Regions from separate parts of the Altererythrobacter sp. Root672 genome, predicted to be linked through region 1. Evidence: predicted binding sites of a transcription regulator. Region 1 holds the regulator's gene; each other region holds the start of a gene.
What was found. Region 1 encodes LexA, which represses DNA repair genes until DNA is damaged. Its sites were predicted from a motif close to GTTCCNCNCTTGTTCT; they were not measured.

Region 1 (9,704 bases):
CAGCCCGACGTGAGGGCCGCCACCCACGAGTTGCTGGGGACCTGACTTGACCCGCGAGGTCGTCGTCAACGACCTGATGCAGCGCGGTTATCGCTATGTCCGCACACGCCCCATGGGCAAGGAATTCGATCCCGATTTCCTACCCGAACTGACTCCGGCCGAAATGCTCGAACTGGGAGTGTTCTGCGGGAAGTACATGCGCGATTGCCGGGCTGAGTTCCCCGCAGACTGGTTCGCCAAGGCCAAGCTTGCAGCCACCTTGCCCGACTGCTCCTTGAACTATTTCGGTGTCCGGGCCGGTAGCTCGCTTAGCGTGTGGCGGGACAAGGGCTGGCTCCATCCTGACGATCCGCGGGGGTGGTTCCAGTGGTATTGCCGCTACTACTCCGGTCGCCGTTTGGAAGGCGAAGACGGGCGCCAAATCGCCCGCTGGCGCGCGTTCCGCCGGCACGTCCGCCAGGTCGAGACAAACTGTGAGCCCGGTGATCCGTTCTGCCGGCCGCGGCAGCGCCAAGCCCTGTTGCAATGGGCCTACGACAGCCGCCGGATCTAGCCGTTCGCCCGCATGGCGTTTGTCCTCGGACTGGCGTAAGCTGGCCGCGGGTCATGGGGGAGAATGGTAATGGGCGGAGTGTTTCACTTGGCGATGAAGTCAGTCAGCACCCTGCTCGGCGTGCTGATGGTCTGCATGGGCGGCATCTGGGTACTTCAGGGCCTCAACATCGCCTTCCTCGACAGCTTCATGGCGAACGATCCGCAATGGGCGGTCTACGGCGCAATCCTCGCGCTGTTCGGCGTTGGCCAGGTGATCTGGAGCGCCACGCGCAAGCGTTGACGCCCGGGTCTGTCCTACTCGCCCCGGTTCTGTCATGGGCGTGAGCGGATGAACAAACTTACCCATCTGGATTCGCACGGCCAGGCGAGAATGGTCGACGTCGGCGGCAAGCCGGAAACCGCGCGCAGCGCGACTGCGGCCGGACGCATTCGTATGTCGGCAGAAGCGCTCTCGGCAATCCGCGACGGTAGTGGTCCGAAAGGCGATGTGCTCGCCGCCGCACGCATTGCCGGGATCATGGCCGCCAAGAAGACCGGCGAGCTCATTCCGCTGTGCCACCCGCTGGCGCTTGATGCGGTCACGGTGGACTTCACCTTCGAAGGCGACGGGATCCGCGTTACCACGCAGGCTTCGCTGACCGGCAAGACCGGGGTCGAGATGGAGGCCATGACCGCCGCTTCCATCGCCCTGCTCACGATTTACGACATGGCCAAAGCGATCGACAAAGGCATGGTCATCGGTGAGGTCCGCCTGCTCGAGAAAACCGGCGGCAAGAGCGGCACATGGAGGGCAGAGGGCGCGGGCGAATGACCCCGCCCCTACCCCTGATCGAGGCGCAGCAGCGGCTCCTGGACCTCGCCCGACCACTCGGCCCGGAAACCGTGACGGCGGAGCAATCGCTGGGGCGCTACCTGTGGAATGATCTGAGCGCCCGGCGGACGCAGCCCGCAGCCGATCTGTCGGCCATGGATGGCTACGCGGTTCAGGAGCCGAACGGCGGCCCCTGGCGCATAGTCGGCGAGAGCGCTGCTGGCCGGCCCTTTGCGGGGCTCCTGGAAGCCGGTGAGGCCATCCGGATCAGTACTGGCGCGCTCATGCCCGAGGGAGCCGTGGCCGTCCTGTTGCAGGAGGAAGCTCTCCGCGACGGCAGCGACCTGACCATCGCCCCCGATGGCGAAGCCTCCGCTCGACATATCCGCCGAAAGGGGTTCGACTTTGCGATCGGCGACACGATCCTTCAAGCCGGCACCCGAATGGGACCGGCACAACTCGCCCTCGTGGTTTCAGCCGGACTGGGCAGCACTGGCTTGGAAACCGGCAGCCTGCCTCGGGTCGCGGTAATCGACAACGGGGACGAGTTGGCGGTCGATCCCGCGGCGTGGGACGACCACCGCCTCCCCGCCAGCAACGGGGCGATGATCGCTGCCATGGTGCAACCGCTGTGCTCGTCGGTGGACCGACTCGGACCGGTGCCCGACAGCAGGGAAGCGCTGGCCAAGGCCCTGGGAACTGCGAGCGATGCCGATGTGATTGTCACCTCGGGCGGTGCTTCGGTTGGCGATCACGACCTGGTCAGGCCGGCGCTCGAAGAGTGGGGTGCGTCGATCGACTTTTGGCGAGTAGCGATGAAGCCGGGCAAGCCGCTTCTGGTTGCGCGGAAAGGGGACGCCCTCGTGCTCGGACTGCCGGGCAATCCGGTGTCCAGCTACGTCACGGCGTTCCTGTTCCTGCTCCCGCTCTTGCGCCGCCTTGCAGGAGCCAACAGTGCCTTGCCGGTCAAGTTCTCTGCACGAACGGCGACGGCCTTGCCTCCTGGTGGCCCCAGACTTGAGATGGTCCGGGCCCAACTCGCGGGCGGCATAGTCACCCCGCTTGGCCAGCAGGATTCGAGCGGCTTGCGCGCGCTTGCCATAGCCAATGCCCTGATCGAGCGGCCGATCGATGCCCCTTCCGCTGCGGCCGGAGACGAAGTCTCGATCTATTGGCTCCAAAATGGTGGGATGGGTTGACGAGTTCGCAAGAGTTGCTTAATTGTTCCTTGTTCGTTCCGAAGTGGAACATTTGAGGGAGAGCGCCTCCATGTTGACGGCCAAGCAGCACGAGCTTCTTCGTTACATCCAGGTAAAGCTGGAAGAGACCGGCATCTCTCCTTCGTTCGAGGAAATGAAGGAAGCGCTGGACTTGAAGAGCAAGTCGGGCGTCCACCGGCTGATCTCCGCGCTCGAAGAACGTGGCTTCATCAGGCGGCTTCCGAACCGCGCCCGTGCGCTCGAAGTTCTGCGTCAGCCTGAAAATGTGAGCCCTGCCTCGGCGCGGTCTGCACCGGCCAATGATTTGATTGGCAGAGCACCCCCACCGGCTTCCCGCCCCGAACCGGCGAACGACGTGATCGAGATTCCGCTCCACGGCCGAATTGCCGCCGGTGTCCCGATCGAAGCGCTCGAAGGCCAGGCCACGCTTCCGGTACCCGCTGCCCTCCTCGGAGCCGGCGAGCACTATGCGCTCGAGGTATCAGGGGATTCGATGATCGAAGCGGGCATCTTTGACGGCGACTTTGCGCTGGTGAAGCGGACCGATGTGGCGCGCGATGGCGACATCGTGGTGGCACTTGTGCGCAACGAGGAAGCGACGCTTAAGTACCTACGCCGCGAAAACGGCATGATCCGCCTCGATCCGGCCAACGGTGCCTACGATCCGCAGATCTATCCAGCTCATGAAGTCCAGGTTCAGGGCAAGCTGGCAGGGCTGCTGCGCCGCTATCACTGAGCCTATCGGCGGTCGGGTACTTTTCCCTGCCACCATCCATGGCTGCCTTGGCTCTGGGCGACAGTGTTCACGCGTTTGCTTTCAAAGGTGATCGCTAGTCCACCTGTCTCGCCAAGCGATCTTCGGTCGGCTTTGAACCAACGGGGACGGCAACTTGCCGGAAGCCAGCGGTCGGAGACCACAACGTCCACTCGTTCACATGCCGCAGCGAGCGCGCGTTCGGTGACGATCTCTCGGCTTCGGCTCATGAGAATTCGCCATTCGCGCGCACCACGCTGGATGGCAACGATGCAGAAATCACGGCTGCATTGCGCTCCGGGCCATTGTTCAAGCGGTACGGGCGAGCCTGAAACGCCAGCCAGTTCCATCAAGTTTTCGAGGGTGAAGTCGCTACGGGACTCGCGCAGCACCAGTAGCTGCTCGCCCTCGCCGGTTATCCCGACATGACGCCCGTCGCCGGAGATGAGCAGGTCGGGAATGGGGGTCGTCAACAACAGTCCAGTCGCGGCAAGCGCCGGCAATAGGCCTAAGAGGCGAACTCGACCTCGCCACAGCGCCAGCCATAGCCCTCCCACCACGAACAGCGCGAAAGCCAGGCCGCTCATCTGCGGCATCAGCTTGACTGCTCCGGGCTGCCCGGCGGTGAAGTGGGCGATCTGGAGCAAGAGTTCGAGCGACTGCCCGGCGAGCCACCAGGCTGGCGCCCCCGCCCCCACCAGGTCCAGAATCAACCCCAACGCAATCAGCGGCATCGACACGAAAGTCACGAGCGGGATCGCCACCACGTTAGCCACCGCGCCATAGATTCCCGCGCGATGGAAATGGAACAGCACGATCGGCGTCAGCACGATCTCGATCACTAGCCCGGTTGCCAGCAGCATCGCCGCCCGTCGCAAGCTCCAGGCGAGCCAGCCCTCCTCACGCGGCGCCAGAAAGGCCCGCACGGGCGCACAGCCGTGCAGCGCGACGATCGAAACCACGGCGGCAAAACTCATCTGAAAACTCGGCCCAGCCAGCGCTTCGGGCCAAACCAGCAGGACCGCGATCGCCGTTACGGCCACCATGCGCAGCGACAGCGGTTCGCGGCCGAGCGCCAGGGCCACGAGGACGAGCATGGCACCCACACAGCAGCGCACGGTGGGGACTTCCGCGCCCGTCAGCAGGGTATACCCAACCCCAACCAAGGCGCCCGAGCCCGCGGCGACCAATGGCAATCTCACCCGCAACGCCATCCATGGCCACAGCGCCAAAAGCTTGATCGAAACGAAGTAGGCCGCGGCGATCACTGCGCTGACATGCAACCCGCTGATCGAGAGCAAATGGGTCAGCCCCGCGTCGCGCATGGCCTCCTCGTCCGACGAGGCGATCGCGCCTCGATCTCCGCTGGCGAAGGCGGCGGCTATGGCACCCGCTGAACCGTCGAGACGGGACCGGACATGCTGGGACAGCGAACGTTGCACGCTCGCCAGCAGAGCCCCACCATGGGCCTTCTCGAGGAGTTCGATGTCGCCCTGCGCGCTTCCGGTTGCCGCCAGCCCCTGAAACCAGGCCGTGCGAGCAAAATCATAGCTTCCCGGCAGCATCGGTGGTTGCGGCGGCATCAGTCTCGCCTGCACGCGAATCCGCGCGCCTTCATCCAATCCCGGCAAATCGCGATCGATCGGAACATTGATCCGTACTTTGATCGCCCGCGTTCCTCCCGGCTCGCGCGTGGCCAGGACGAGACGGATTCGCCGCTCGGCGGGCTGTTCGATCCGCTCGAGTACGCGACCCTCGATCACGGTAGAGACCGGGCGCTCGAGCGGCTCCGCGCCGATCATCTCCGACCGTGCCCAGGCACAGGACAGTCCCACCGCATAGAACAGTCCCACACCGATCACCGCGGCGAGAACTTGCGTGCGTCGCTCCTTTCCCCGCCAAAGGGCCACTGCCCCAAGGGAGCTCATGACTCCCAAGACTGCCGCCAGAAGCCACTCAACCGCCTGGTCGAGCACGAACCACGAGGCTATTCTCGCCCCGAATGCAACGGCAAGCCACGGCCCCCTATCGAACCCCGCGCGAGCCAGAATAGCCTCGGCTGCATCGCCCACGCTGGACAAGTTTGCGCGTATTCGCCAAGGCGACCGCTGCAACGCAGCATCCTCAGGGCCGTCCTGTAGCGGCACCCATGGCGATGGCTGTGGCGAACCCATTGATTTCATTGAAGAGGAAGCGGTTGATCATGGCAAGCGGTAGCGACAACGGGACGCAGCCGAAACGGCCGATCGTCACCCGCTTCGCGCCTTCGCCGACCGGTTTTCTGCATATCGGCGGTGCGCGCACCGCGCTGTTCAACTGGCTCTTTGCCCGGCGTAACGGCGGCAAGTTCCTCCTGCGCATCGAAGACACTGACCGCGCCCGTTCGACCGACGCCGCAATTGCAGCGATTCTCGACGGAATGCACTGGCTCGGCCTCGATTGGGACGGGCACGAATACTACCAGTCGCAGTTCTGGGCGCGACACGCCGAAGTGGCGCATGAACTGCTGGCACGCGGCCATGCTTATCGCTGCTGGATGTCGCAGGAAGAGCTGGCAGCCCAACGCGAACGCGCTCAGGCCGAGCGTCGTCCGTTCCGTATCGAAAGCCCGTGGCGCGACGCTGATGGTCGCGAGGGCGACGGCGCGTTCGTCGTCCGCCTCAAGGCCCCGCGCGAGGGCGAGACCGTTATCCAGGATCTCGTGCAGGGCCGCGTCGCGGTCCAGAATGCCGAGCTCGACGACTTCATCCTGCTGCGGTCGGACGGCACGCCGACTTACATGCTCGCGGTGGTGGTCGACGACCACGACATGGGCGTGACTCACGTCGTCCGCGGCGACGATCACCTCAACAACGCTTTTCGCCAGCTCGCGATCATCCATGGCATGGGCTGGCCGGAACCGATCTATTCCCATGTTCCGCTGATCCACGGCCAGGACGGCGCAAAGCTGTCCAAGCGCCACGGGGCACTAGGCGTCGATGCCTACCGAGATGAGTTGGGAATCCTGCCCGAAGCGATGTTCAACTACCTGTTGCGGCTCGGTTGGGGGCACGGCGACCAGGAAGAGTTCACCGTCGAGGAAGCCACGCAGGTGTTCGACCTCAGCGGCGTGGGCAAGGCGCCCTCTCGCTTCGACATCAAGAAGCTGCTCAGCCTCAACGGGCATTACATCCGTCTCGCCGACGACCGGCGCCTCGCCGAAATCGTCGCCGCGAAGATCGGTCCGCAGGCTGACGTGGAGCTGCTGACCGAGGCGATGCCGGTGCTCAAGACCCGCGCGCGCGACGTGAACGAGCTGGCCGATGGGGCCGCCTTCCTGTTCAAGAGCCGCCCCTTGCCGATGACCGAGCAGGCGCAGGCCTTGCTGACCGACGAAGCACGGACGCTTTTGTCTCGGATTTCGGCGAATCTCAGCACTGAAGAAGGCTGGACAACCGACGCGTTGGAAGCCAATCTCAAGGCCTACGCGGAAGCACAGGGTCTCGGCTTGGGCAAGCTGGCGCAACCGCTTCGGGCGGCGTTGACGGGGCAAACCACGTCGCCGGGAATTTTCGATGTACTGGCCCTCCTCGGCAAGGAGGAAAGTCTCGCGCGGATCGACGCGCAGGCTGCCGGCTGACAGACAAGCGATCGCAAGGAGATAGAATTTGGCGGACAACCCAGCAAAGTTGGCGGTCGGGAACCAGGATTTCGATCTGCCGGTGCTGAAGGGCACTACCGGCCCTGACGTGCTCGATATCCGCAAGCTTTACGGTCAGACCGGGATGTTCACCTACGACCCGGGCTTCACCTCGACCGCCAGCTGCGAAAGCTCGTTGACCTATATCGACGGCGAAGAGGGCATCCTGCTCCACCGTGGCTACCCGATCGGGCAGCTGGCCGAGCATTCGAGCTTCATGGAAGTGTCCTACCTGATGCTCAACGGCGAACTGCCGAACGGCCAGGAACTCGACGAATTCTCCCGCACGATCACCCGTCACACCATGCTGCACGAGCAACTGGCGACGTTCTACCGCGGCTTCCGCCGTGACGCCCACCCGATGGCGATCATGTGCGGCGTGGTTGGCGCGCTGAGCGCGTTCTACCATGACAGCACCGACATCTCGGACCCGCATCACCGCAAGGTCAGCTCGCATCGCCTGATCGCCAAGATGCCGACCATCGCGGCGATGGCTTACAAGTACTCGGTGGGGCAGCCGTTCCTCTATCCGGACAACTCGCTCAGCTACACCGCCAACTTCCTGCGCATGACCTTCGGCGTACCGGCAGAGCCCTACGAGGTGCATCCGGCGGTCGAACGCGCGATGGACCGCATCTTCATCCTCCACGCCGACCACGAGCAGAACGCCTCGACTTCGACCGTGCGCCTGGCTGGTTCCTCGGGCGCCAATCCGTTCGCCTGCATCGCGGCCGGCATCGCCTGCCTGTGGGGCCCGGCCCACGGCGGGGCGAACGAAGCAGCGCTCAACATGCTGCGCGAAATCGGCACGCCCGACCGCATCAAGCATTACATCGAACGGGCGAAGGACAAGAACGACCCGTTCCGCCTGATGGGCTTCGGCCACCGCGTCTACAAGAACTACGACCCCCGTGCGGCGGTCATGCAGAAGACCGTGCGCGAGGTGTTCGAGGCGCTGAAGGTCACCGATCCGGTGTTCGAAACCGCGCTGCAGCTCGAGGAAATCGCGCTCAACGACGACTATTTCCACGAGAAGAAGCTGTTCCCGAACGTCGACTTCTATTCGGGCATCATCCTCTCGGCGATGGGCTTCCCGACCACGATGTTCACCGCGCTGTTCGCCCTCGCCCGCACCGTGGGTTGGGTCGCGCAGTGGAACGAGATGATCTCTGACCCCGGCCAGAAGATCGGCCGTCCGCGCCAGCTCTACACCGGCCCGACGGAACGCGATTACATCCCGCTCGATAAGCGCTGATCACCCTCACCCAACCCTCTCCCTCAGGGAGAGGGCTTTGGGGGTCAATCGACAGCGGCAGGCAAATCCGCGGGTAAATCCAGCACGAAGCGCGCGCCTTGCCCGGGCGCGCTTTCGACGCTCAATTCGCCGCCCATCGCCCGTGCCAACTTGCGCGAGATGTAGAGGCCAAGGCCTGTCCCACCATCGCCGCTGCGGCCGAGCCGTTCGAACTTGTTGAACACCCGCGCCTGATGCGCTTCCGACAGACCCTCTCCCTGGTCCGCCACCACGATGCGAGCGATCTCGCCTTCGGTCTCGACCCGCAGCCACACGACTGAACCTTCGGGTGTATAGCGGATCGCGTTGCCGATCAGGTTCAGCAGGATCTGCAGGACTCGCCTGAACTCCCCAATCGCCGGGACCTTCTCACCCTTCTGCGGCGCATCAATGCGAATGCCCCGCTCGCGAGCACGCATACCCAGTATCCCGGCAGCCCGCCGAGCGAGATCGGAGAGGTCCACATGATCCGGGGCGGTGGTGAACTGCTCGTCCTCGACGACTTCCAGATCGGTCAGATCGTCGATCAGCGCCAGCAGGTGCTCCCCCGCCGAAGAGATGTCGGCTGCGTAATTGCTGTATTCCTCGGCGAGTGGACCCGCGAGCTGCGAGCGAATGGTCTCCGCATTGGCGATGATGCGGGCGATCGGCTGTCGCAAGACCGGCGCAATCTCTCCGCCCATGGCCGCGCTGAAGGTAGCGGGCGCTTCAACGGGAGGGACGCTGACCGGTTCATCCCGTTCCTCGGCCACGAAATAGAGCTCGAACCCAGTGCTTCCAGGCTCGGGAGCACCCAAGGGGATGAGATGCGCCTTCCAGTGCCGCACCGAACCCTGAATGCGCAGGCGGGCGCCATCCAACAGCCGCCAGTGAAGCGGCTGTTCGTGCGAGTTGCCCTCGAGCTCGACAAACTCCGTCCACGGGCGGCCGAGGCCCTGGCGCATTTCCGCGACAATGGTTGCCAGCTCAGGCGATTGGCTCTCCACGGACAACAAGTCCTGCCGCGGCCCCAAGCGGGCGGTCAGCTCCGCTATCTGTCGCGCGATCCCATTGCGGCGCTGAGAGGCTTCGCGCCCGTCGGAGTCCTGCAACGGAAGGATTTGCCAGTTCGACACGCCAATAGTGCACCCCTCCCCTTCGGGATCGGGTGAAATCTCGACCCAGGCCGTCACTTGCTCGTGGTCGTCCTGGGCCCGGATCGGCCGGGCGAGCCGCAGGCCGTAGAGCCGTGCCTTGCGCACCAGTTCGAGCAACGAAGGCGTGGCAATGATGCCGGGCAGTTCCCCGCCGCTGCGAAGCTGCAGGGTCGCCAGCGGTTCTTCCGCTTCGAGCAGCCAGTCGCGCCCGTCAGTGCGGGCGCGAGCTACGAAAGAGGTGCGCCGTACAGTCAC
Region 2 (9,704 bases), 260 kb from region 1:
TGGGTCGCCGGTCCGCTCGTGGCGCGAAAGCTCGGCAACTGGTTGAGCGCATCGCCCACGTTGGTGATGGCCAGCGCTTCTACCCGCTGGCTGTCGAGCACCGTGACCGGAGTCGGCGAAGTGAAGCCGCTGCTGAGGCCGGAACCGAGGCGTGAACCGGTGACGACAATTTCGCCTTCGGCAGGCTCGGTCTCAGTCGAAGCCTCTACTGGGTTCGAGATCTGATCGGTCGTCGCGTCCTGCGCGCTTGCGATCGAAATCGGCGTCAACGCAGTTGCCAGTCCAATCGCGCAACGCACGCGCCAAGCCGTAGAGGCCATGTCTCTCTCCCAGTTCCAAGCCGCTGTTATGACGCGGCTTTCTTGCGTATATTGGTACGTACCTTGTTACATATATGTCAAGGCATCGCCCGATCGCTTGGCAAATGACGGGCGCCGGCCTACCGATCAGTGGGGCGAAATACGGGGAGGGGCAGATCTTGGGCGACGATTTTGGCCGCTGGGCAACGGAGTTCGGGCGCTTCTATCCGAAGGGCAGTCGATCCAACCTGGAGTTCCGCCTGTCACGCCTGCTCATTCTGTCATCTCGCCGTTGGATGGCGTTGATCGACAGCAAGGTCAGCAAGTCCACCGGCTACGCACGACCGCAATGGCAAACCTTGTTCGCCATCGCTTTCCAGGGTGGCCGGGCGACAACCATCGAGCTCGCCGAGCGGATGGGCGTAAAATGGCCCGCGCTGGTCCGGACATTGAACTCGCTCGAGGCCGACGGCTTGATCGTGCGGAACGAAAACCCGGACGACCGCCGGTCGCGGCTGATAGAGATCACAAACGCCGGATCGCAGGTCCTGGCCCGGGTTCAGCCGGTGGTCGATCCAACCCGAAAGGCGGTGCTGGAGGGCTTCTCCGAGGAAGAGATGCAGACCTTTGCCGGCCTGCTATCACGCTTGCTCGACCGTTTGGATTAGTCGCACGGTAGGTGAGGAGCGACCCGTCCCCCACCCACAACGCTTCATCAGCAAACCGCAGTGATGATGATCTCGACCCGGTAGTCCGGGGTAGCAAGCTTCGCTTCGCCGGTGGCGCGGGCGGGCGGGTTGTCCTTGTCGACCCACACGTCCCAGACCGAGTTCATTTCCGCGAAGTCGGCCATGTCGGCGAGCCAGATCGTGGCGGTGAGGATGCGCGACTTGTCGGAGCCCGCCTCGGCCAGCAGCCTGTCGATCTGCGCCAGGACCGCGGTGGTCTGGGTGGCGACACTTTCACCCGGCGCACCGACTTGTCCGGCAAGGTAGGCGATACCGTTGTGAACTGCTGCCTGGCTCATCCGCGGGCCCGGTTCGATGCGACGAATGCTCATGATTTCCTCTCTTTGGTGGATTCGTAGTCCACTGTCCTAGGGCGACGAACTGTGCAGGCAAAGCTGCGTTCGACGGAAAGCGCCGGTATTCCGGCGCAGGTACCTCGTCAGTGGAAGTCCCGTGACTTGGGAATGACCCTGACATTGCGCGGGTGACGATGGTTTCCGCCGTGGTCGCCATAGGCCAGGGCCGGCTTGAGCATGTCGTCGGACAAGCGGTGCAGTTGTTCCGTCGCGTCGGTGAGATGCGCGGCGATCACGTGGATCACGTCCTCGTCATATTCGACACGGCCGCGGACCTCGATCAGCCGCGCGCCCATCACCACCTTGCGATATCGCTCCATCGTGTCCGGCCACACGACCAGGTTGGCGACCCCGGTCTCGTCCTCGAGCGTGATGAACACCACGCCCTTGGCCGAACCCGGCCGCTGGCGGATCAGCACGACGCCGGCGACATTGACCATCGCGCGGTGCTTGCGGCTGCGCAAGTCACTGGCCCGCAGAAAGCCGCGCTCGGTCAGAGAAGCGCGCAGGAAGCTCATCGGATGGGCTTTCAGCGATAGGCGGTGGGTCTGGTAGTCGGCGATCACCTCCTCCGACAGAGGCATAGCGGGCAAGCTCGTGATCGCGCGCTCCGCCCCCTCTTCGCGTTCCTCGGCATAGCGGAACAGCGGCAGCTCAGATCCCGCCGTCAGGCTCCGCGCATCCCACAAGGCCTGCCGCCGCGGCAGGGCGAGCGAACCGAAACAATCGGCCGAGGCGAGGCGCTCGATATGAGCGGGCGGGACCTTGGCCAGGTCGCGCAGTTCGGTCACGTCGCGATAAGGCCCTGCCGCCTGCCGCCTTGCCACCAGTTTCGCTGCGACATGTTCGGGGAGCCCATCGACCTGCCGCAGGCCAAGGCGGAGCGCGACGCCGTGCCCTCGCTCCTCCAAGGTGCAATCCCAGTCCGAATGATTAACGTCGATTGGCAGGACCGTGACCCCGTGCTCCGCCGCGTCGCGGACGATCTGCGCGGGGGCATAGAAGCCCATCGGCTGGGAATTGAGCAACGCGGCGGCAAAGGCGGCCGGGTAGTGGCATTTCAGCCAGCTCGAGACATAGACCAGGTGCGCAAAGCTCGCCGCGTGGCTTTCGGGAAAGCCGTACTCGCCGAATCCCTTGATCTGGTTGAAGCAGCGCTGGGCGAACTCCGGATCGTAGCCGCGCCCGACCATGCGGCCGACCATGAGGTCCTCCAGCTCATGAACCATACCGCGCGAACGGAACGTCGCCATGGCCTTGCGCAGCCGGTTCGCTTCGGCCGGCGTGAACTTTGCTGCATCGAGCGCGATCTTCATTGCCTGCTCCTGGAAGATCGGCACGCCGTAAGTGCGCCCGAGAATTGAGGACAGCTCATCGGCGGGGCCATGTTCCGGTGCGGGGCCTGGCAGGTGGAAGCTGGTCTTCCCTTCGCGCTCCGCCTTGCGCTGCTTGAGGTAGGGATGGACCATGTCCCCCTGGATCGGCCCCGGACGCACGATCGCCACTTCGACCACCAGATCGTAGAACCGACGCGGCCTGAGGCGTGGGAGCATGTTCATCTGCGCCCGGCTCTCCACCTGGAAGACCCCGAGTGAGTCCCCCTTGCAGAGCATGTCGTAAACTGCCGGATCTTCCTGGGGCAAAGTCGCGAGAGTCAGGCTGCGATCATGATGTTTTTCAAGGAGATCGAAGCCCTTCCTGATACACGTCAGCATGCCGAGTGCGAGAACGTCGACCTTGAAGATGCCGAGGTCGTCGATGTCGTCCTTGTCCCATTCGATGAAGCTCCGCTCGGGCATCGCGCCATTCCCGATCGGCACGGTCTCGGTCAGCAGGCTGTCGGTGAGGATGAAGCCTCCGACGTGCTGGCTCAGATGCCGGGGCATGCCGATCATTTGCTGGGTCAACTTCAGAACCCGTCTCAAGTGCGGATCGGACAAGTCGAGGCCCGTTTCCCTCAGGACATGGTCTTCGTCGATCTCATTCCCATGGCCACCCCAGACTGTGCGGGCGAGCGACGAGGTTACGTCCTCGGACAGCCCCATGACCTTACCGACTTCGCGGATCGCCATGCGCGGGCGGTAGTGGATCACCGTGGCGCAAAGCCCGGCGTGAGAGCGGCCGTATTCTTCGTAGATGTGCTGGATCACCTCCTCGCGCCGTTCGTGTTCGAAATCGACATCGATATCGGGCGGTTCGCTCCGCTCTTCGGAAATGAAGCGGTCGAACAGCAACTGGTGCTCGGCCGGATCGACCGAGGTGATCCCGAGGCAGAAGCAGACCGCCGAATTGGCTGCCGAGCCGCGGCCCTGGCACAGGATCGGCGGTTCCCGGCTGCGGGCGTAGTCGACGATCTCCTTGATGGTCAGGAAATAGGGCGCAAGCCGAAGCTTGCGGATCAATTCCAGCTCACGCTCAAGTGTTTTCTTGATAGTGTCAGACAAGCCCTTGGGATAACGCCATTTAGTGCCTTCCCACGTCTGCTGTTCGAGATACTCCTGTGACGTCATGCCATCAGGATAGGCCTTCTTCGGGTACTCGTATTTCAACTCGTCGAGGCTGAACTGGCAGGCATCGGCCACTTCGCGCGACGCCACGATGGCGTGCGGCCATCGCGCGAACAGTGCGAGCATGTCGTCGGGGCTCTTGAGATGCCGTTCCGCATTGGCGTGGAGCCGGTGCCCCGCCTTGGCGACAGTGGTCTTGTGCCGGATTGCCGTCATCACATCATGCAGCGGCCGGCGGTCGGGCGCGTGGTAATGAACGTCGTTGGTGGCGAGGAGAGCCAGGCCGTTCACCTTGGCCAAGGTGTCGAGCCGGTCGATCCGGGCCACGTCGTCACCCCGATAGAGATAGCTCGCGGCGAGGTGACGCAGCGTGGGGAGTTGTTGGGCGAGATGGGGAAGGATCTCGAGAAACCGAGCAGTTAGCGAACTGCGGTCCTGCTCAGGTGACGTTTCAGCCCCTCCCGCAAGCGGTAGGGGGATGACGTTGCTTTCGATCTCTACGGTGAGTTCGGCATCGATATCCCGAGGCGGCAATAGGATCAGCTGCACGCCCTCGGCGTGCTCAGCCAGCAGCCGCAACGAGATATCGCAGACGCCCTTCTCCTGCCATTCCCCCTCAAGCGTGCTCATCCGCCCGGCCGAGATCAGCCGGCACAAGCGGCCATAGGCGGCTCGGTCAGTCGGGTAGGCGAGGAAGGCGAGACCTTCGACCGTCTCGATCCGGCAACCGATGAGGGGCCTGAGCTTCAAGGTTCGGGCCTCTGTGTGGATACGCACCACCCCGGCCATCGAATTGACATCGGCAATACCGACCGCATCGTAACCCAGCGCCGAGGCGGCATTCACCAGGTCGACCGCGTCCGATGCCCCGCGCAGAAACGAAAAGCAGGAAATGAGCCCGAGTTCGACGAACGCCGCCCGTGGGGGCGGGGTTATCGTGTCGGGATCGACCTGGGTCCGGCGCTTGCCGGGAGTGAGTGAGGATTCGGGCATGGCACCTTAGCCGTCTGGCTTTCAAACGCGCAGGCAAAGATCGCTACGATCCATATTTATGTTCGCTATTTGTTCCTTTCAAGACCCCGGTCTTAACCCTCGGCTCTTTTTCGGTCGGCTGGCCTAGCGCCAGCGCCGCGCGAGCAGGAACAGCACGGTCGGCCAGAACACCGTGTTGGCAAAATCGATGTAGTGTTCGAAGGGCGCTTGCGGAGTGCCTGAATACCAATCCACCACTTCATTCAGCGTGGCAAAGAAGACGACCAGAGCGAGGGGTATCGGAGAGCGCATCTTTTTGCGCAGGATCAGGGCAGCCAGGACAAAGATCAGCAGTCCGGTGTGAACGTGCAGCAGGTCCTCGGAAGCACCGGTGACGGTCGACAGATATTGCTTTGCCGACCGATAACCGGTGACGAGAGATTCGATCACTGCTTGCATCGAAGGCCCCTAGGTTGGTTCGGATTGCCGCGTCCAGCCATGGTTTAGCTGTACAGCCCCTGAAGAAACCAATCGGGCGCACCGCCACGTCCGTCTCCCGCCAGACCCGCGCGGTAAATCCAGTAGCGGCGACCTTCGCTGTCCTCGATGCGGTAATAGTCCCTCAGCCGCGTACCGCCCCTTTCGCGCCACCATTCGGGTGCGATCCGTTCGGGCCCTTCAACGCGCACGACCTCATGCAAGCCACCGCGCCAGCGGAACTGACGGGGATGACCATCGGGCGTCGCATAGAGCACGGCTATCGGCTCCGCCCGGTCGAGCAGCTTCAGCGGACGGGCATGGAACGTCAATTCCTCCTGCGAGACCGGTTCGGGTTCGAGCGGGGGCTGCCAACGCTGCGCGCGCTCGGGAATGTGGCTCGCATAAGGAACGGGACGGCGGACGGCGGACGTGCCGAGCCGCATGGTCAGCCGGTCGATGCAGGCCGCCAGCGAAGTGCCGGCATCCTCGGCCTGGGCGCCAAGGCCCCTTTGGACCACCGCGAGCGGCTCTACCCAGAGCGCGCGCATCCGCACCAGCTCGATCCCGAAACCGGCATCGATATCGTCGAGCCGACCGGCAAACAGGCGAGCGATGTGCGCTGCTTCGCGCGTGGCCGCGGCCAGTTCGAGCGAGCGCTGCACCACGTCGCCATCCACTCGCCACAGCCCGAGCTCGAGCCGCCGCGCGCCCTCCCCCCGTGCTTCGAGTTCGCGCGCCATGTCGGCGGCAAGGTCCGCCACGACGCGAGCGAGCAACTCGCTGTGGCGGATCGGTTCGAGCAATCCGCGCTGGACCAGGGCCGTGCTCACGGGAACCACCGGCAGTAAGGGCTCCGGTGCTCGGCCCAGCAACTGGTCCATCCTCAGCAAAGGATTGGCGGCCGGTGACCGATGCCGAAACCGGCGCTTGAGCGCGTCGCGCCCGACCCCGGCCAGATCGCCGATGCGTTTGAGCCCCAGCCGCCGCAGCACCAGCAACACTTCGCCGTCGAGCCTCAAGGCCGCCACCGGCAGCCCGGCGAGAGCTTCGGTACTGTCCTGGGGCGTAAGGATCAGCGAGCCGTTTCCATAATGGGCAATCGCCCAAGCCGCCCCGGCCGTCGGCGCGATGGCTGCACGTGCAGCAAGGCCTTGCGCGGCAAAGCGGGTTTGCACCTCGGCCAGCAACTGCTCCTCTCCACCGAACAGGTGAGCAACGGCGCTGATGTCGACCAGCAAACCGTCAGGCGGATCGAGCGCCGCCCACGGCCCCCAGCGATGCGCCCAAGCCGCCAGGCGTTCGAGAAACGCGAGGTCGCCCAGCGGGTCCGAAGGCGCAACCTTGAGCGCCGGACACACGGCCCGGGCATCGGCTACCGCCATGCCCGGCCGCGCGCCGGCGGCGAGGCCGGTGTCGTTGACCGCTTCGATACGGAGTCCGTGGGCGGTTTCGGCGATCAGCGCGTAGGGTTCGGCATCCGCGCCCTGCCCCCGGCCGCAGCCTTCAGCTTGCCGCCAGCGATCGACCGCCAGCCGCGGCAGCCAGATCGCCATGATCCGGCGCGGCGGAAGGGCGTTCGGCGGCGAGACCTTTTCCGTCATCGCGCAATATCCATTCTCCGGTGGCAAGATTGCGGGCGCGAAACAGCTCGGCATGCCAGGCGGGTGTGCCGGGAGCAGCAACATTCCATTGCGGTGGCAGCGACGCGGCCGAGCGAACCTGCCAACGCATCCGTGCCGAAGACAGGTCCTGCTGCGCGTCGTGACGGACCAGGAACAACGGAACGCCGTACCGTTCGGCCGCCAGCGTCAGACGTCGCGAGGCCGTGAAGTCGAGCACCTTGGGATTACCCACGATCTCTCCGATCACGCAGGCCATGTCGCGGCAGCGTATTCCTTCCTCCAGCGCGAACAGCGCGTCTTCCGGTTTGGGAGCGAGGACATGGATCACCCGGCTACGCAGCGCAGGCGGCAAGCCTGCGCGATAAGGCCGCCCATTGAGGCGAAGCGAGGCGTTGTCCTGCACCCACAGCAAGCTGCGCCCCTCCCCGCCCTGTCCGCGCAATCCATCGAGCGCCAGGGCCAGCGCCGCGGCCGTCCCGCTACCTTCGTCCCCATTGGCGAAAACCTCGCTATGCGGCGCGCAGGGCAAGCCCTCCCGCCAGCGGGAAGCGCGTTCGCCCGGCAGTGATAACTGCGCGGCAGTTGGGAAGGCGGACAAGTTCACGGCGAATCGACTCCAATGTTCACTTTATGTTCCCACTTGGAGGGAATGGCAACGGAACTGTGCCCGGCCTTGCGGGGTTGTTCGGAAAAGCGGAGAAACTCGCATGGACAAGGCCACGACCCTCAAGCACAAATTCTGGACCACGCTTGCGGATAGCCCGTTCGTGTTCCTGCAGGTCGGTGACGATCCCCAAACCGCAGTGCCGATGATGGCGCAGCTCGACAGCGAGGCTCACAGCACGATCTGGTTCTTCACCAGCCGTAGAGGCCCCTTCGCTCAAGGTGGCAAAGCCACGGCGACGTTCACCGGTAAAGGCCACGACCTGTTCGCCCGCTTCTCCGGCACCCTGATCGAGGAAACCGACGCTGCCCGCTTCGATCTGGAATGGAGTCCCGCGGTCCAGGCCTGGTTTCCCGGCGGGAAGGACGATCCCAATCTGCTGATGCTGCGCATGGAGATCGAGGACGCCGAGATCTGGAACCTCGACTATGGTTTGATCAACACCGCCAAGATGATGCTCGGTTACGACATCCGCGAAACCGCGGCCGGCCAGCACGTCCAGACTAAGCTATAACGGAAAAGGCCGCTCTCCAGGAGGAAAGCGGCCCTTTGTACGTCAGGGACGTCCGCGATCGGGAACGCCCGGGATATCGGGTTCGATATCGGCGATTTCAGGCTCGTGTACTTCCACGATGCCGCGACCCAAGTGGCTGTGCGAGCGGCCGTAGAAGAAATAGATCACCAGTCCGAGCGCGCCCCAGATCGGCAGGAAAAGCATGGCTTGAACTGGCAGGTTGAAGAAAAGGAACGTGCAGCCCAGCATCGTCACCGGCGCAACGATCCATACGCCGGGAACCCTGAAATGGCGCTTGCGACCGGCATCCTTCTTTCGCAGCACCAAGACTGCGATGGCGACCATGAGGAAGGCGTAAAGCGTTCCCGCGTTGGAAATGTCGGCCAACTGCCCCACCGGGAAGAACGCGGCAGCAATCGCCACGGCGCCGCCGGTAAGAGCCGTCACGACATAAGGCGTACGGAACTTCGGATGCACCTTGCTGAGCTTTTCGGGCAGCAATCCGTCACGGCTCATCACGAAGAAGATGCGCGTCTGACCGAACAGCAGCACGAGAATAACCGAAGGTAGCGCAAGGAACGCCGCGACGCCGAGCATGTTGCCGACGGTCGAGAAGCCGATCGACCGAAGCACGTGGGCCAGCGCCTCGTCAGAGCAAACCAGTTCCTGCGCGTACTGTGCCAGTGCGCACTGGCGGGCCAGTTCCTCCGAACCGGCGGGGAACGGAATGCCGTTCGGCCCCATGATCGGTTGGCCGCCGAGCGTACCGATCGCGCCGGCCGCGACGAGAATGTAGAATACCGTGCAGAACAGCAGCGATCCGATCAGCCCGATCGGGACGTTGCGCTGCGGATTCTTGGTCTCCTCGGCGGCGGTCGAGACCGAATCGAAGCCGACATAGGCGAAGAAGATTGTCGCTGCCGCACCCACCGCACCGACACCGGTACCAAATCCTCCGAACACTCCGGCCGGCAGGAAAGGGTTGAACTTGGCGGTGTCGAATTCGGGACTGGTAAAGGTCAAGGCGATGAAGATCGTCAGAGCCACGACCTTGATGGCAACCAGCACGGCGTTGAACTTGGCGCTCTCACTCGTGCCGACAATCAGCAGGCCGGTTACAAGCAAGGCAATCACAAACGCCGGGAAGTTGATAAACCCGCCCTCAGCGCCGCCTAGGGCGAGCGGACCCGCTGCGAGCCATGGTGGCAGACTTATGCCGAAAAATTGATGGAGTATGGTCCCGGAAAAGTAACCCGACCATCCGACCGACACCGCAGCTGCGGCAATCGCGTATTCCATGATCAGGGCCCAGCCGACTGTCCAGGCCAGGATCTCGCCAATCGTGGCGTAGCTGTAGGTATAGGCGCTTCCGGCGACGGGGATCATCGACGCGATCTCGGCGTAGCAGAGCGCCGCAACAATGCAGACCAGACCAGCGATGGCGAAGGCCAGCATCAAGCCTGGCCCTGCCTTCTGAGCTCCGGCCGCAGTGAGCACGAAGATCCCGGTACCGATAACCGAGCCGATGCCAAACAGCGTCAGCTGGAACCAGCCAAGCGAGC
Region 3 (9,704 bases), 460 kb from region 1:
TGATCGAAACCCCCGCAACCGTCCTGGAGCACCTGCGCGGCGTCACGGTTGACGGCAATCCCGTTGCCAGCGCCGAACCGACGCGGCTGTTCCGCTTCAACAAGCCCGAAGGCCTGATCACCGCCGAGCGCGATGCGGCCGGACGGCCGACGATCTACGCCGCCTTGCGCAACGCGCTCCCCAAGGGGACGCCGCGAATGATGCCGGTCGGGCGGCTCGACCTCAACACCGAGGGCCTGCTGCTGCTGACCAACGATGGCGAGTTCAAGCGCCAGTTGGAGCTCCCAGCAACCGGCGTGCCGCGCACTTATCGCGCCCGCACCTTTGGCGACATCTCGCAAGCTCAACTCGAAGACCTGATGGACGGCATCGAGATCGAGGGCGTCCGCTACGGCCCGATCGACGCCAACCTCGAACGCCGCACCGGCCGCAACCAGTGGGTCGAACTGACCCTGACCGAGGGCAAGAACCGCGAAGTCCGCCGAGTGCTCGAACACCTCGGCCTCAAGGTCTCGCGCCTGATCCGCACGGCTTATGGCCCCTTCTCGCTCGGCGATCTCGCCAAGGGCGCCACGGTCGAAATTCGCAAGGAAGAGCTGGAGCGGTTCCGGAGCTCGCTCAAGCATTCCTCCCCGCAGCGCGAAAGCGGCAGCGGTCCGCCAGAGGGCGGCGGCGATCGTCCGCACGCACCGCGCAAGCCGAGGGGGCCATCCGCACCAGGCGGGCCGCGACGCGGATCCCCGTCCCGCGCTCCCTCTCGGACACCCTCGCGCGGAGGACCTAAGTGAGAATCATCGCTGGTGAATGGCGCCGCCGACTGCTGAAGGCGCCGCCGGGCGATGACACTCGCCCTACCGCAGACCGCACACGGGAAACGCTGTTCGCGATGTTGCTCAGCAGGCTCGGCAGCTTCGAGGGCCTGGCGGTAGCCGATCTGTTCGCAGGGTCGGGCGCGCTCGGCCTGGAGGCCTTGTCGCGCGGTGCAGCGAGTTGCCTGTTCGTCGAGAACGATCCCGCCGCGATCCGCGCCTTGCGCGCGAACATTGCGGCGCTGCGGGCTCAGCAGCAATGCGACGTACGCGCCACTTCGGTGTTGCAGCTCGGGCCGGCCAAGGCCCCGGTGGACCTGATACTGCTCGATCCGCCCTATGGCAGCGGCGCGGGCGCGGTGGCGCTCGACAAGCTGTTCCGTCATGGCTGGATCAATGAAGCGACCTGGATCGCGCTCGAAACAGCGCAAGACGAAAAGGTTCAGGTTAAGTCGCTCGAGATCGAAAGCGAACGCAAAGTCGGCAAGGCGAAGCTTACTCTTCTGCGCCTACCGGCCGCGCAAGGATAACACCCGCCAGGGTCATTACGCCGGCGACGCTCAGCAGCAATCCGATCAACGGAGTGGCTCCCGCCGCGCTCAGGTTCTGCGCCGCGATCGGCGCGACGGCTCCGCCGACGATGCCCCCGGCGTTGAAGGCGATCGACATCCCGGTGTAGCGCACCGTCACCGGGAACAGCCCCGGCATCCAGCCGCCGAGCGGACCGTAGACGAAGCCCATCACCAGCAAGGCCGCGGCGATGGTCACGAACAGCACGGGCAGCGATCCCTCGGTCAGGACCTGACCGAAGACCGCGCCCAGCAGGATTGTCGCTCCGGCGCCCCAGCCGAGCATCTTGCTCGACCCGAACCGGTCCGAGCCCACCGCCGCGAGGACGATGCCGAGCGCCAGGAACAGGTTTGCGCCAAGTTGCAGGCCGAGGATGACCTCGCGTTCCGCGCCGCGCTCGAGCGTCATGTGGCTGAGGGTGAAGGCGGTCGCGAGGTAGAAGATCGCAAAGGCCGAGACCACGCCGGCGCTCGCCGCCAGGACCGATCCCCAGTGGTATCGCAGCACCATGCCGAGCGGAACCTTGGGCGGCGGAGCTTTCTCCAACGCTTCCTTGAAGGCGGGCGTTTCGCCGATGCTCAGCCGCACCCATAGACCGATCCCCACCAGCAGCGCGCTCAGCAGGAAGGGCACTCGCCAGCCCCAGGCGGTGAAGGCCTGGTCGGACAGGCCCAGCCCGAGCAACAGGAACAGGCCGTTCGCTGCGAGGAAGCCGACAGGCGCGCCAAGTTGCGGTGCCGAACCGAACCGGGCTTCCCAGCCCTTGGGCGCGTTCTCGACCGCCAGCAAGGTTGCCCCGCCCCACTCGCCGCCGAGGCCAAAGCCCTGCCCGAACCGCAGGATGCACAACAGCAAGGGGGCGACCCAGCCGACCATCGCGTAAGTCGGCAGGAATGCGATGAGCAAGGTCGAGATGCCCATGAGCAGGAGCGAGCTCACCAGCGTGGACTTGCGGCCGAGCCGGTCGCCGAAGTGCCCGAACGCAATCGCCCCGACGGGCCTCGCCACGAAGGCCAGGCCGAAGCTCATGAAGCTGAACATCTGTTGCGCGGCAGTGCTTTCGGCAGGAAAGAACAGCTGGCCGAACACCAGTGCCGCCGCGGTGGCGTAGACGTAGAAATCGTAGAACTCGACCGCCGTGCCGACGAGCGAGGCAGCGAGCACCCTGCGATGCGTTTTAAGCGGTGATGTCAACGTTCCTACCCCTGCCCCCTGCTGGCGGGCTGGGGCGGAAGCGGCATCAAGTCAAGATTGGACCTGTCAGTTTTGGGGGTTCGAACGGTTCTTCGGCCAGTGGTCGAGCGGGACGTTGCCGAATGCGAGCCCCGCTTCGCGCGGGTTGATGCAGTTGTCGTACTTACCCTCGCGGCATACGTCGTAGACGGTGTCACCGATCTTGACCTTGGTCGCCTTGCCGCGGGCGTCGCGTTCGAGGACCTCGGCCTTCGGCTTGGTCGATTGACCTTGCGCGAGCGCCGGCTGGGCGACGGCGATGAGGGACAAAACAACAGTGCTGGCTACAAGTATGGCGCGCATATTCCACCTCCGCTGCAGCAGGACGCCGATACAACGGCAAAACATAGATCAAGTTCCGCCTTGGAAGACAGCGTTTCGCCGGGTTGCGCCCGCCGTTTTCGTTCCCTAGTTGTTCGCGGTGACCGATACCCCCCTCCCCGCCACTGAACCTGCCGAAGTCCCCGCGTGGCTCGATGGGCTGAACGCGCCGCAGAAACAGGCCGTCCTGACCACTGAAGGTCCGGTGCTGATGCTGGCGGGTGCCGGGACCGGGAAGACCGCCGCGCTTACCGCGCGCCTCGCTTACCTGATCCGCACTCGCCGCGCCTGGCCGAGCGAGATCCTCTGCGTGACCTTCACCAACAAGGCGGCGCGCGAGATGCGCCACCGCGTTGGCCAGCTCATTGGCGATGCAGTGGAAGGGATGCCCTGGCTTGGCACCTTCCACTCGATCTGCGCGAAGATGCTCCGCCGCCACGCCGAACTGGTCGGGTTACAGAGCAACTACACCATCATCGACACCGACGATCAGCTACGTTTGCTCAAACAGTTGATCCAGGAAAACGACCTCGACGAAAAGCGTTGGCCCGCGCGCCAGCTCGCTGGGTTGATCGACCGCTGGAAGAACCGCGGCCTCAACCCCGAAGACCTCGATGCGGTCGAGAACGAGGCCTACGCCAACGGCAAGGGCCAGAAGATGTACGCGCTCTACCAGGCGCGGCTGAAGGCGCTCAACGCCTGCGACTTCGGCGACTTGCTGCTGCACATGCTCAACGTGTTCCGGCGCGAGCGGGATATTCTCGAGAGCTACCAGCAGCGGTTCAAGTACGTGCTGGTGGACGAATACCAGGACACCAACGCCGTTCAGTACTTGTGGCTGCGGCTGCTCGCCCAGACGCGCAAGAACATCTGCGTGGTGGGGGACGACGACCAGTCGATCTATTCATGGCGCGGCGCAGAAGTCGCCAATATCCTGCGGTTCGAAAAGGATTTTCCCGGCGCCGCGGTTATCAAGCTGGAGCAGAACTACCGCTCGACCCCGCAGATCCTCGCGGCGGCCAGCGGCCTGATCGAGGCCAACAGCTCACGCCTCGGCAAGACGCTGTGGACCGAGCGCGGCGGCGGCGAGAAGGTCCGGGTGATCGGGGTATGGGACGCGCCAGAGGAAGCGCGCCGCCTCGGTGAAGAGATCGAACGGCTCGAACGCGAAGGCGCCCCGCTGGAAGGCGTGGCGATCCTGGTACGCGCGCAGTACCAGACCCGCGAGTTCGAAGACCGCTTCATCCAGATCGGCCTCAACTACCGCATCGTCGGCGGCTTCCGGTTCTACGAACGTGCCGAGATCCGCGATGCGCTGGCTTACCTCCGGGTCATCGCCCAGCCGGCGGACGACCTGGCGTTCGAACGCATCCACAACCAGCCGAAGCGCGGCTTGGGCGCCAAGGCGCTCGAGAAGATGCACCAGCATGCCCGTCGGCAGGACATTCCGCTGGCGGCCGCTGCCCTGGAGATCGCCGACAGCGACGAGCTGCCCGCTCGCGCTCGGGGGACGATCGCTGGCCTGATGTCCTCGTTCCTGCGCTGGCGCGAGCTGGCCGAACAAGAGAGCCCCGCCGAACTGCTCCGCCGCGTGCTGGAGGAAAGCGGCTACGACGCCATGCTCAAGGCGGAGCGCACCTCGGAAAGCGCCGGGCGGCAGGACAACCTTGTCGAGCTAGCCCGGGCGATGGAGGAGTACGACACGCTCGGCGACTTCCTCGAACACGTCAGCCTGGTGATGGACAACGATGCGGCCGACGACACCGAGAAGGTCACCATCATGACCATCCACGCGGCCAAAGGGCTGGAGTTCGACCACGTGTTCCTGCCCGGCTGGGAGGAAGGTGTGTTCCCGAGCCAGCGCGCGCTCGACGAAGGCGGGCTGGCTTCGCTGGAGGAGGAGCGCCGCCTCGCTTACGTCGCCATTACCCGCGCCAAGCGGCGGTGCACGATCATGCATGCGGCGAACCGGCGTATTTACGGGCAATGGACCAGCTCGATCCCCTCGCGCTTCATCGCCGAGCTTCCAGCGGAGCACATCGCCCAGGAAACGACGCTCACCGGCGGCGCCTCGCTCTGGCGCGCCAACTGGAGCGAGCAGGATGATCCCTTTGCACATGTCAGTGAGGCCCGCCCCGACCGCAGCCAAGCGCGAGGCCCGGGATGGCAGCGTGCCCTATCGACAGGCTATGACCGTCTGCCCAAGCGCCTGCCGGAACCCAGCCGCAGCGCCGCGAGCTTTGCCGCCAAGCCGCGCACCGACATCGCGATCGGCGCACGCGTGTTCCACGACAAGTTCGGTTACGGCGAGGTAGTCGATCAGGAAGGCAACAAGCTGGAGATCGAATTCGAGGCCAGCGGCCGCAAGCGAGTGATCGACAGCTTCGTCAAGCCCGCCTGACGGCGCTCCTCCCTCTCCCAGGGGGAGAGGGGAAAACAGACCTTAAAGTGCCGAGAGGTTGAGGAAGCCCGGAACCGGACCGTTCCATTCACCCGGTTCGGTCGGACGTTCGTCTTCCGGATCGGGCCGGCGACGCTCGGAGCGACGCGGCTCTGCCTGGGCCGGTTTCCGAGGAGCCTCTGCCTCACGCGGCTCTGCCTCGCGCGGTTCTGCCTGAGCGGGCTTCCGGCGGGCCTCGGCCTCGCGCGGTTCGCGCTTCGGCCTGCTCCGTTCGGACTTCTCGCGCGGAGCCTTTTCAGCCTTGGGTTCCTTGGGTTCCTTGGCTTCCCTAGGTTCCGGGGCTTCCTTCGCGCCAGCCAGGGCAAACACCGGCAAGGCAGCGCCTGTCAGCTTCTCGACGTTGGCGATCGCTTCGGCATCCTCGGGCGCGACGAGCGTGAAAGCCCGGCCCTTGGCCCCTGCGCGGCCGGTCCGGCCAACGCGGTGGACGTAGTCGTCGGGGTGCCACGGCGTGTCGAAGTTGAACACGTGGCTCACGCCCTTGATGTCGAGACCGCGTGCCGCGACGTCAGAGGCGACGAGGATGTTGATATCGCCCCTCTTGAACCGGTCGAGTTCCGCAATCCGGCTCGACTGATCCATGTCGCCGTGAATCTCGCCCGAAGCGAAGCCGTACCGTTGCAGGCTCTTGTTGAGCTCCCGCACGGTGGTCTTGCGATTGGCGAAGATCAGCGCGCTGTGCACGTCATCGGTACGCAGCAGCTCGCGCAGCGTCTCGCGCTTGCCGCGGACGCTGGTGAAGACCTTGTGCTGGGCGATGTTGGTGTTGGTCGAGGCCGGCCGGGCCACCTCGATATATTTCGGATTGCTGAGGAAGCGGTCGGCCAGCTTCTTGATCGGCGGCGGCATCGTCGCCGAGAACAGCAAGGTCTGCCGGGTGGTCGGCAGCTTTTCGCAGATGAACTCGATATCGGGGATGAAACCCATGTCGAGCATGCGGTCGGCTTCGTCGATGACCAACAGCTCACAGCCGGTAAGCAGGATCTTCCCGCGCTGGAACAGGTCCATCAGCCGGCCCGGCGTGGCGATCAGCACGTCAACGCCTTCGTCGAGCGCCTTAACCTGGTCGCCCATCTGCACGCCGCCGATCAGCAGCGCCATCTTCAGGTCGTGGTTGACGCCGTACTTCTCGAAGTTCTCCGCCACCTGCACCGCGAGTTCGCGCGTCGGTTCCAGGATCAGCGAGCGCGGCATCCGCGCGCGGCGGCGGCCGTGATGGAGAATGTCTATCATCGGCAGCACGAAGCTGGCGGTCTTGCCGGTGCCGGTCTGGGCGATGGCGATGATGTCGCGCATCATCTGGACCTGCGGGATCGCCTGCGCCTGGATGGGCGTAGGTTCGCTGTATCCAGCGGCTTCGACCGCCTTCAGCAATTCATCGGTTAGGCCGAGATCGGCGAACTTCATAGGGGTTCATTGTCCGGAACAGGGCGGTTATCCCGCCGCAAAATCGGCCGCGCACGCAAGCGCACCGCCGGGCCAGCGCCTATGCAGCGCCCAAGGAGAAAGTCAAGGATTCCCCCGTGCTGGACACGGGAAGGTCAGTCGCGTTCGGCGACCAATCGGCTCAGCTTGGTGAAGCGGCAACTGGCACCGGCACGCGACTGAAGCTTGTCGCGCCGCGAGCAAAGCTGTCCATCGCCACTGCGTTCGACGTAAAAACCGAGGTAATAGTCCTCGGAGTTGCAGGATCGCTCCAGCGCGGCGCTAAGCACTCGCCTGTCGCGCATGAAGAACAAGAGCCGGTTGTTGTTCGCCGGTTGCACCGCGGCGATCGCACCGATTGGCACGCAGTCGCCGACCCGCTCTTCCTCGAACCTGTCGGTATCTTCCGCGATTCTGTCCATCGACCTGGCAACCGTCCGCGGTGAACTCGGCGCAATTCGGACGATGACCCGCTGTTCGATTCTGACCTGGTTTTCAGTCGGCGTCTTCCGAGCGTTATCGAGCACCCGGAATGGCGCTGCAGCGGGGCTCTCAAGGCCTACAGGCGCACTTTCGGCTTCGGGCGTGGCACGAGCCGTCTCGCTCTGCGGCGTCGATGCATCCGGCAGGCCAGCGGCCACCGCTGGCAACAGCAAGGCGAGCGGGGCAAGGAGGAAAGCAAAGCTGTTCATGAAGGGATGCGGTGCTCGGTATTGGGTTACCGGAAGTGGGCGGCGGTTAGCGGAGCCTTCTAGACCGACTGATTGAATACCGGCTTAACCCAGGAATTGGCCTTTGCAACGCTCTCTCGGCGCTGGCAAATGCCGATCATGACCGATCAGGAACAATTTCTCGCAGCGGCGGGTGAGCTTCTGGGCGAGCGCGGCCTGACCCGCGATCCGGAGCTGTTGCAGCCTTGGCTGACCGATTGGCGCGGCCGTTTCAGCGGTCGCGCGATGGCCCTCGCATCGCCCGCTTCAACGGCCGAGGTCTCCGCCTTGATGAAGCTGTGCGCCGAGTTTGGAGTGCCGGTGGTGCCGCAAGGCGGAAACAGCGGCATGTCGGGCGGAGCGACTCCTGACGAGACCGGCCACGCGATGCTGCTCTCGCTGCGGCGGATGAACGCAATCCGCCATTTCGACCCCACGGCGCGCGAAATCACCTGTGAGGCCGGCGTCATCCTGCAGACCCTTCACGAGGCAGCGGCGGCGGAACACTTGCGCTTCCCGCTGACCCTGGGCGGCAAGGGCTCGGCGACTGTCGGCGGCCTGATTTCCACCAACGCCGGAGGCACGCAGGTCCTGCGTCACGGCTCGATGCGCACGCAAGTGCTCGGCATCGAAGCCGTGCTGGCCGACGGCAAAGTGTTCGACGCGCTCGTCCCGCTGAAGAAGGACAATCGCGGGTTCGATCTCAAGCAGCTGCTGATTGGGTCCGAGGGTACGCTGGGCATCGTCACCGCCGCCACGCTGCGTCTGCTTCCGGCGCTCGCGGACCGTGCCGTTCTGTGGGCTGGCCTGGAATCGGTGACCGCTGCGCGCGCCTTGCTGCTGCATAGCGAGACAATCGCCGGCGACGCGCTCGAGGGCTTCGAGATCATGCCGCGTCACAGTCTTGAGGCCGTGCTGGCCCATGTGCCCGGCTCACGCTCGCCGCTGCAGGGACAGCACGAATGGAATGTGCTGATCGAACTGGCTGCCGATGCGGCCGGGGCGGACGCCTTGCCTGCTCTCGCGCAGACGCTGCTCGAAACGGCGTTCGAAGCCGGCCTGGTCGAGGATGCGACCATCGCCGCAAACGAAGCCCAAGCGGAACAGTTCTGGCTGCTGCGCGACGAGATCGCTCCGGCCGAGCGCGCCCTGGGCCCGGCAGTGCAGCACGACATTTCGGTCCCGGTCGCCCGCATGGCGGATTTCGTTTCCGCTGCGGTGCCGGACGTCGAGGCACGGTTCCCTTCGACCCGGGCCGTCGCGTTCGGCCACCTGGGCGATGGCAACGTCCATTTTCACGTGCTCGCCCCCGCTGGCGCCGTTCGTGGCGAGTGGGAAGCGGGCGATGGCAAGGCGATCAGCGCCTTCGTCCATGACCTCGTGACCCAATGGGGCGGCTCGATCAGCGCCGAACATGGCATCGGCCAACTCAAGCGAGACGAACTGGGCCGGCTTGGCGATCCGGTGCAGCTTGCGATGATGCGCGCGGTCAAGCATGCGCTCGATCCGGCCAACCTGCTCAATCCCGGCAAACTCGTCCCGCCTTGCACCTGATGCCCGGCGGCTTTAAAGCCCCCCATTCGAGTGCGGGACCCCGCATCGGGCCTTGATAACCAGCCATTCCGGAGAGACATAATGGCCAGCGCGCCGCAACCTCAATTGCCCCTGTTCTACAATGACCTGATGCCGCTCAACAGCCGTGACCACGGCACCTGGAAAGCGCGCTCGGTGGACAAAGCCACTTGGGTCGGCACCCAGCACGCGATTCCCCTCACGGTGGACGAATTCGCGCAAGCTCAGCGTTATTTTCCGATCGTCTTTTCGTCGGGCGACAGCTCCGTTCCCCTCGCCCTGCTGGGTCTTAACGAGGGTGTGAACGTCTATTTCGACAGCGACGGTCAGCTGGCCGAAGACGTCTACGTCCCGGCTTATATTCGCCGCTATCCGATGCTCCTCGCCAAGCTGACCCCGAACGCCGAAGAGATGTCCCTCTGCTTCGACCCGTCGGCCGAGCTGATGGGCGATTTCGAAGAGGGCCATGCCCTGTTCGTAGACGGCCAGCCGAGCGACCACACCAAGGGCCTGCTCGACTTCTGCCAGAAGTTCGAAGAAGCCGGCGCCCGCACCCAGGCCTTCATGGAAGAATTGGCCAAGGCCGACCTGTTGATGGACGGC

Region 2: the regulator LexA is predicted to act here: its motif matches at 4,944-4,959, upstream of ASD76_RS04050 (error-prone DNA polymerase).
Region 3: the regulator LexA is predicted to act here: its motif matches at 3,016-3,031, upstream of ASD76_RS03065 (ATP-dependent helicase).

What each region holds. Positions count from the first base shown of each region.
Region 1 is NZ_LMHH01000001.1:1,074,638-1,084,341, forward strand. It holds gene trpC (indole-3-glycerol phosphate synthase TrpC) at 1-45, shown strand, start outside; gene ASD76_RS05225 (hypothetical protein) at 47-553, shown strand; gene ASD76_RS05230 (hypothetical protein) at 623-835, shown strand; gene moaC (cyclic pyranopterin monophosphate synthase MoaC) at 884-1,366, shown strand; gene ASD76_RS05240 (molybdopterin molybdotransferase MoeA) at 1,363-2,565, shown strand; gene lexA (transcriptional repressor LexA) at 2,636-3,322, shown strand; gene ASD76_RS05250 (ComEC/Rec2 family competence protein) at 3,325-5,523, opposite strand; gene gltX (glutamate--tRNA ligase) at 5,544-6,959, shown strand; gene ASD76_RS05260 (citrate synthase) at 6,988-8,274, shown strand; gene ASD76_RS05265 (sensor histidine kinase) at 8,319-9,704, opposite strand.
Region 2 is NZ_LMHH01000001.1:814,594-824,297, reverse strand. It holds gene ASD76_RS04065 (TonB-dependent receptor domain-containing protein) at 1-320, opposite strand, end outside; gene ASD76_RS04060 (MarR family winged helix-turn-helix transcriptional regulator) at 479-967, shown strand; gene ASD76_RS04055 (RidA family protein) at 1,015-1,359, opposite strand; gene ASD76_RS04050 (error-prone DNA polymerase) at 1,467-4,883, opposite strand; gene ASD76_RS04045 (hypothetical protein) at 5,007-5,321, opposite strand; gene ASD76_RS04040 (Y-family DNA polymerase) at 5,366-6,943, opposite strand; gene ASD76_RS04035 (ImuA family protein) at 6,846-7,568, opposite strand; gene ASD76_RS04030 (pyridoxamine 5'-phosphate oxidase family protein) at 7,672-8,142, shown strand; gene ASD76_RS04025 (amino acid permease) at 8,185-9,704, opposite strand, start outside.
Region 3 is NZ_LMHH01000001.1:616,082-625,785, reverse strand. It holds partial or broken gene ASD76_RS03085 (pseudouridine synthase) at 1-623, shown strand, start outside; gene rsmD (16S rRNA (guanine(966)-N(2))-methyltransferase RsmD) at 785-1,339, shown strand; gene ASD76_RS03075 (MFS transporter) at 1,305-2,573, opposite strand; gene ASD76_RS03070 (hypothetical protein) at 2,640-2,915, opposite strand; gene ASD76_RS03065 (ATP-dependent helicase) at 3,034-5,334, shown strand; gene ASD76_RS03060 (DEAD/DEAH box helicase) at 5,377-6,801, opposite strand; gene ASD76_RS03055 (hypothetical protein) at 6,936-7,511, opposite strand; gene ASD76_RS03050 (FAD-binding oxidoreductase) at 7,650-9,083, shown strand; gene ASD76_RS03045 (SapC family protein) at 9,165-9,704, shown strand, end outside.